Regions from separate parts of the Aquabacterium sp. NJ1 genome, predicted to be linked through region 3. Evidence: predicted binding sites of a transcription regulator. Region 3 holds the regulator's gene; each other region holds the start of a gene.

Evidence for each region. The regulator NrdR, encoded in region 3, represses ribonucleotide reductase genes. The targets are predictions, from matches to a motif close to CACNANATNTNGTG.
Region 1: JY96_RS19585 (ribonucleoside triphosphate reductase) is a predicted target of NrdR. The motif match lies at 1,248-1,261, and genes of this name have one in related genera.
Region 2: JY96_RS03790 (ribonucleoside-diphosphate reductase subunit alpha) is a predicted target of NrdR. The motif match lies at 992-1,005, and genes of this name have one in related genera.

What each region holds. Positions count from the first base shown of each region.
Region 1 covers NZ_JRKM01000001.1:4,541,742-4,543,939, forward strand. Annotated here, with positions in the region: gene JY96_RS19585 (ribonucleoside triphosphate reductase) at 1-1,237, opposite strand, end outside; gene hmpA (NO-inducible flavohemoprotein) at 1,411-2,198, shown strand, end outside.
Region 2 covers NZ_JRKM01000001.1:877,444-879,641, forward strand. Annotated here, with positions in the region: gene JY96_RS03780 (sigma-54 dependent transcriptional regulator) at 1-206, shown strand, start outside; gene ampD (1,6-anhydro-N-acetylmuramyl-L-alanine amidase AmpD) at 213-854, shown strand; gene JY96_RS03790 (ribonucleoside-diphosphate reductase subunit alpha) at 1,151-2,198, shown strand, end outside.
Region 3 covers NZ_JRKM01000001.1:1,589,171-1,591,368, forward strand. Annotated here, with positions in the region: gene JY96_RS06715 (type IV pilin protein) at 3-491, shown strand; gene nrdR (transcriptional regulator NrdR) at 577-1,056, opposite strand; gene glyA (serine hydroxymethyltransferase) at 1,152-2,198, opposite strand, start outside.

The DNA.
Region 1 (2,198 bases), 3.0 Mb from region 3:
AGCCGGTCTGCTCGGCCGATCCGAACAGGCCGTTGCCGCGCTTGAGCAACTCACGCAGGTCCAGCTGCAGGCGGCAGCACATCGAGCGGATCATGTTGGGCTGCAGATCCGAGTTCAGGAAGTTCTGGAAGTAGGGCAAGCCGTACTTGGCCGTCATCTCGAACAGGCGCTCGGTGTTGGGGTGATCCCAGAGGAAGTCCTTGGTGATGTTGTAGGTGGGGATGGGGAAGGTGAAGGCGCGGCCCTTGGCGTCGCCGCGCATCATCACGTCGATGTAGGCCTGGTTGATCAGGTCCATCTCCACTTGCAGGTCGCCATAGGCAAAGGGCATTTCAACGCCTGCGATGACGGGTACCTGCTCCTTGAGGTCGTCGGGGCAGGTCCAGTCAAACGTCAGGTTGGTGAAGGGGGTTTGTGTGCCCCAGCGTGAAGGCACGTTGAGGTTGTAGACCAGCTCCTGGATGCACTGGCGGACTTGCTCGTAGCTCAGGCTGTCCTTGCGCACATAGGGCGCGAGGTAGGTGTCGAAGGAGCTGAAGGCCTGGGCACCGGCCCATTCGTTTTGCAGCGTGCCCAGGAAGTTGACGATCTGGCCCACGGCGCTGGACAGGTGCTTGGGTGGGCCGGCTTCCACTTTGCCGGGCACACCGTTGAGGCCTTCGTGCAGCAAGGTGCGCAGCGACCAGCCGGCGCAGTAGCCCGAGAGCATGTCCAGATCGTGGATGTGGATGTCGGCCTCGCGGTGGGCATGGCCGATCTCCGCGGGGTAGACGTGGGCCAGCCAGTAGTTGGCGATGACCTTGCCCGAGACGTTGAGGATCAGGCCGCCCAGCGAGTAGCCCTGATTGGCATTGGCGTTGACACGCCAGTCTTGCTGCGAGAGGTATTCGTTGACCGAGCGCTCGACGTCCACGGCGCAGGCCTTGTCGCGGCGCAAGGTGCTGCGCTGCTCGCGGTAGACGATGTAGGCACGGGCCGTGTTGAAGTGGCCTGCTTCGATCAGCGTGCGTTCGACCTGATCCTGGATCTGCTCGACGGTGGGCACGCGCCGCTGCAAGGTGAGGCTGACCATGCGGGCCAGGTCGGCAGCGCGCAGGGCGTCGAATTCACCGGTGGCCTGGCCTGCGCTTTCGATGGCGTGGGCGATCTTGTCCAGATGGAAGCTGGCGGTGGCGCCATTGCGCTTGATCACGGCGACCGCGCAGGCCTCCGTCGAGGCGAGGGGGGTGTCTGGCATGCGGGGCTCCTGCTAGATGTAGTGTTTGGTTGGTCTTCAAAACGCTACGGGTAGTGTTCCGATCTGGAGAGGCCTTACGGTTGACCCTGGTCAATCCGGAGGCAGGATTTCAAGGTTCTTAAACATTCATGTAGAATGAATGTTATTGAAATTGAAGCACCTCAAGGATTTCCATGTTGACCCAGACCCATCGCGAACTTGTCAAAGGCACGGCAGCCCTGCTCAAGGAGCAAGGCGTGGCATTGACGCGTCATTTCTATGCCCGCATGTTCGAGTACAACCCCGAACTCAAGGCTATCTTCAACCAGGGCCACCAGCGTGAAGGCAGCCAGCAGCAGGCCCTGGCCATGGCCGTGGCGGCTTATGCGCAGCACATCGACAACCCCGGCGTGCTGATGCCGGTGCTGGAATTGATCGCCAACAAGCACGTGAGCCTGGGCATCCGCGCGGAGCATTACGCCATCGTCGGGCGCCATCTGCTGGCATCCATCCGCGAGGTGCTGGGTGCACTGGCCACGGACGAGCTGATCGAGGCCTGGGGCGCTGCCTACGGCCAACTGGCTGATGTGCTGGTGGGCATCGAGAACAAGCTGTATGCACAGGCGGCACAGGTGCAAGGCGGCTGGAGCGGCTGGCGCAACTTCCGCGTCGAGCACAAGCAGGTTGAGAGCGAGGAGATCACGTCCTTCTACCTGGTGCCTGCCGATGGTGGCGAGGTGCCTGCCTACCAGCCTGGGCAATACGTGTCGGTGAAGCTGTTCGTGCCAGCGCTGGGCTACAGCCAGCCGCGCCAGTACAGCCTGTCTGCCGCGCCTGGCGGCCAGTCGCTGCGCATCTCGGTCAAGCGTGAAAGCGGGGACGAAGAAGCAGCGCGCCCGCAGGGCATGGTGTCCAACCTGCTGCACGCCAGTGTGAAGGAAGGTGATGTGATCGAGGTGTCGCCACCCATGGGCGACTTCGT
Region 2 (2,198 bases), 710 kb from region 3:
TTGCGCACCTTGACCAGATCGAGCGCGACATCCTGGTGCAGGCACTGGAAAAGCACAGGCTCAACCGCACGGCAGCTGGCGCAAGCCTGGGCTTGTCCTTGCGCCAGATGCGCTACCGCATGGCGCGCCTCGGCGTGCAGGTGAGCGACCAGGGCGTGGTGCTGGGCGAGCGCTTCGACCCGGACACCGACACCGATCAAGCTTGAGCGCCCATGGGCCACACACCTGACCACACCGACGGCACCGCCAACGCCAGCCCTCACCTCTGGCGCAACGGCTGGTATGCAGCCGCGCGCCAGGTGCCTTCGCCCAACTTTGGTCCGCGCCCCGAACAGGCCCGCATCACGCTGGCCGTGATCCACTCGATCAGCCTGCCACCAGGCGAGTACGGCGGCAGCGAGATCGAGCAACTGTTCACCAACCAGCTGGACTGGAGCGCCCACCCCTACTTCGAACAGATCCGCGGCGCGGAGGTCTCGGCGCATTTCGTGATCCGCCGCGACGGCGAGATCGTGCAGTTCGTGTCGGTGGATGACCGGGCATGGCATGCGGGCCGTTCAAGCTGGTTGGGTCTGGACAACTGCAATGACTACAGCGTGGGCATCGAGCTGGAAGGCCTGGAAGACACGCCGTTCGAACCCGCGCAATACACCGCCTTGGCCACCCTGATTGATGCGCTCAAACAACGTTGCCCCATCGACCAGATCGCGGGCCACGAACACATCGCCCCAGGCCGCAAACGTGACCCGGGCAAGGCCTTTGACTGGGCCCATCTGCAGCAGTTGACAGACTGGCCCGCAGCCCATCTCGCGGGCCTTTGCACCCAGACGCCAGGCACGGCACACGACGCCTAACCGCCTGGCGCTCGGCTGTCATGCCGACTTCCCCCATTGGCGATTTCCCTTGTTTTTCCCCCTGTTCGCGGGGTGGGGGCAAAAAGGCGTTATAGTCACGGCCAGACACTACAGGTAGTGCTTCACGGCACCCAAAACACCAGATATAGTGTCCTCCGCAGTTGGCAGTTGTGATCGCAACTGCCTGATTTCAACAGGCCAGACACCGCATCCAAGCGCGTGATCGGCCTGGCGATCCTGAAGGGAATTCCATGCAAACGTCCACGCCCAGCACCATGCCCACCCCCGCTTCTGTCATGCCCGGCGCCGCCGCGGTGGCAGTCGAGCCGCGTCAGTCCGCGTACTCCGCCTATCAGATCATCCGACGCAATGGTGCGGTCGTCTCGTTCGAACCCAGCAAGATCGCCGTCGCCCTGATGAAGGCCTTTCTGGCCGTGCACGGCACGCAAGGCGCCGCATCGGCCTCCGTGCGCGAAACCGTTGACGGCCTGACCGAAATGGTCGTGCGCGGCCTGCTGCGCTCGCGTCCAAGCGGCGGCACCTTCCACATCGAAGACATCCAGGATCAGGTCGAGCTGTCCCTGATGCGCGGTGGCCATCATGAAATCGCCCGCGCTTATGTGCTGTACCGAGAGCGTCGCGCACAGGAGCGCGCCAAGCAAGCGGATGCACAGCAAGCCGCCGCCCTGCCCACCCTGACCGTGATCGACCGCGGTCAACGCGTCCCGCTGGACCTGGCCCGCCTGCAAGCGCTCATCGTGGAAGCCTGCTCGGGCCTGGGCGATGACGTCAAGGCCGCCCCCATCCTGGCCGAGACCCAACGCAACCTGTATGACGGCGTCTCGATCGACGAGGTCTACAAGGCCGCCATCCTGGCCGCCCGCACCCGCATCGAGCACGACCCGGCCTACACCCGAGCCACCGCCCGCCTGCTGCAGCACACCATCCGCCGCGAGATCCTCGGTGAAGAAGTGACCCACGCTGAAATGGCCACGCGCTACGCCGACTACTTCCCCACTTTCATCAAGAAGGGCGTGGAAGCCGAACTGCTGGACGAGCGCATGCAGCAGTTCGACCTGGCCCGACTGGGTGCCGCTCTTAAATATGAGCGCGACCTGAACTTCGACTACCTCGGCCTGCAGACCCTGTACGACCGCTACTTCCTGCACCACAACGGTCAGCGCATTGAAATGCCCCAGGCGTTCTTCATGCGCGTGGCCATGGGCCTGGCCCTCAACGAAATCGACCGCGAAGCCCGCGCCATCGAGTTCTATGAACTGCTGTCGTCCTTCGATTTCATGTCGTCGACGCCCACGCTGTTCAACTCCGGCACCCGTCGCTCGC
Region 3 (2,198 bases):
TCATGTCCCCAGCTTTTCGCCCCCATCGCCGCAGTATGTCCAGCGGCTTCACGCTGATCGAAGTGATGATCGTGGTGGCCATCATCGGCATCCTCGCGGCCATCGCCTACCCGTCGTATCAGGAGCACGTGCGACGCAGCCACCGCTCTGAAGCGCAACGCGCCCTGCTCGAAGCCACGCAATTCATGCAGCGCTTCTATGCAGCCAACATGCGTTACAACTGCAAGCTCAGCGCGCCCAACTGCTCGGCTGGGGACGGTGACTCGGTCACGCTGCCTGTGACCACGGTCGTCTCTGGCGCCACAACCATGTACAACCTCAGCGTGACGGCCGATCAAACCACCTTCACCCTGACGGCCACACCGCAAACGGGCACCACGATGGCCACCGATCGCTGTGGCGCCTTGACCATCACGGAAAGCGGCATCAAGGGCACGGCCGCAACCAGCGGCACGACCTCACCGGATACCTGGCAGAACTGCTGGCGTTAAGTTCCTGGTTCACTCCCCAAAAGCAAAAAGGCCCCGCAAGTTGCCGGGGCCTTTTTCTTGATGCCATCACATCACCAGCTCAGGCTCACTCCTCGGACGCCGCCGCCTTCCCCCGCTTGTTGCCCGTTTCCTTGATCGCCGCAACAAACTCGCTGACGTCATCAAAGCTGCGGTACACCGAGGCGAAGCGCACATAGGCCACCTTGTCGAGCTTGCGCAGCTCGCGCATGACCCACTCGCCCAGCTGGGTGGAGTCCACTTCCTTCTCACCGCACTGGCGCAGGCGCGCCTCGATGGCCTCGATCGCGCTTTCCATGGCCTCGGCACTGACCGGCCGCTTGCGCAGCGCAATCATCATCGAGCCCTTGAGCTTGGCCCGGTCGTAGTCCGTCCGGCGCCCATCGCGCTTGACGATGGCCGGCAACTCGATTTCAGCGCGCTCATACGTGGTGAAGCGCTTGTCGCAGCCATTGCACTTGCGACGGCGGCGGGTCGAGTCGCCTTCATCCGAATCCCGTGTCTCGACGACTTGTGTGTCGTGATGACCGCAAAAAGGGCAACGCATCGTGTCTTCAACTCCCTGCAAAGAACGAAGTAAAAAACCCGGCTTCGGACCTGAATCCTAGCCGGGTTTGTCAGTCACGCATCAGCGCGGTCAGCTCAGCGGTAGACCGGGAACTGACGGGTCAGCGCGGCGACCTGCTCGCGCACACGTGCCAGCGTGGCATCGTCGTGCGGGTTGTCCAGCACGTCGGCGATCAGGTTGCCGACCTGGATGGCCTGCTCTTCCTTGAAACCACGCGTGGTGAAGGCCGGCGAACCCAGGCGGATGCCGCTGGTGACCATCGGCTTTTGCGGGTCGTTGGGGATGCCGTTCTTGTTGCAGGTCATGTGCGCTGCACCCAGGATGGCTTCGGCTTCCTTGCCCGTCAGGTTCTTGGGGCGCAGGTCGACCAGCATCACGTGGCTCTCGGTGCGGCCGGACACGATGCGCAGGCCACGCTTGGTCAGCGTGTCAGCCAGGGCAGCGGCGTTCTTCACCACTTGCTGCTGGTAGGCCTTGAACTCGGGCGACAGGGCTTCCTTGAAAGCCACGGCCTTGCCAGCGATCACGTGCATCAACGGGCCACCCTGGATACCAGGGAAGATGGCGCTGTTGATCTTCTTGGCAATCTCTTCGCCGCGCATCAGGATGATGCCGCCACGAGGGCCACGCAGGCTCTTGTGCGTGGTCGAGGTGACCACGTCGGCGTGCGGCACGGGGTTGGGATACACACCCGCGGCGATCAGGCCGGCGTAGTGGGCCATGTCCACCATGAAGTAGGCACCGATTTCCTTGGCGATCTTGGCGAAACGCTCGAAGTCGATGCGCAGGGCGAAGGCCGAAGCGCCAGCGATGATCAGCTTGGGCTTGTGCTCGCGGGCCAGGCGCTCCATCTGCTCGTAGTCGATGTCTTCCTTGGCATCCAGGCCGTAAGACACGACCTTGAACCACTTGCCCGACATGTTCAGGGGCATGCCGTGCGTCAGGTGGCCACCTTCGGCCAGGCTCAGGCCCATGATGGTGTCGCCAGGCTGCAGCAGGCCGAAGAACACGGCCTGGTTGGCTTGCGAACCGGAATTGGGTTGCACGTTGGCGTACTCGGCGCCAAACAGCTGCTTGAGGCGGTCAATGGCCAGTTGCTCGACCACGTCCACGTACTCGCA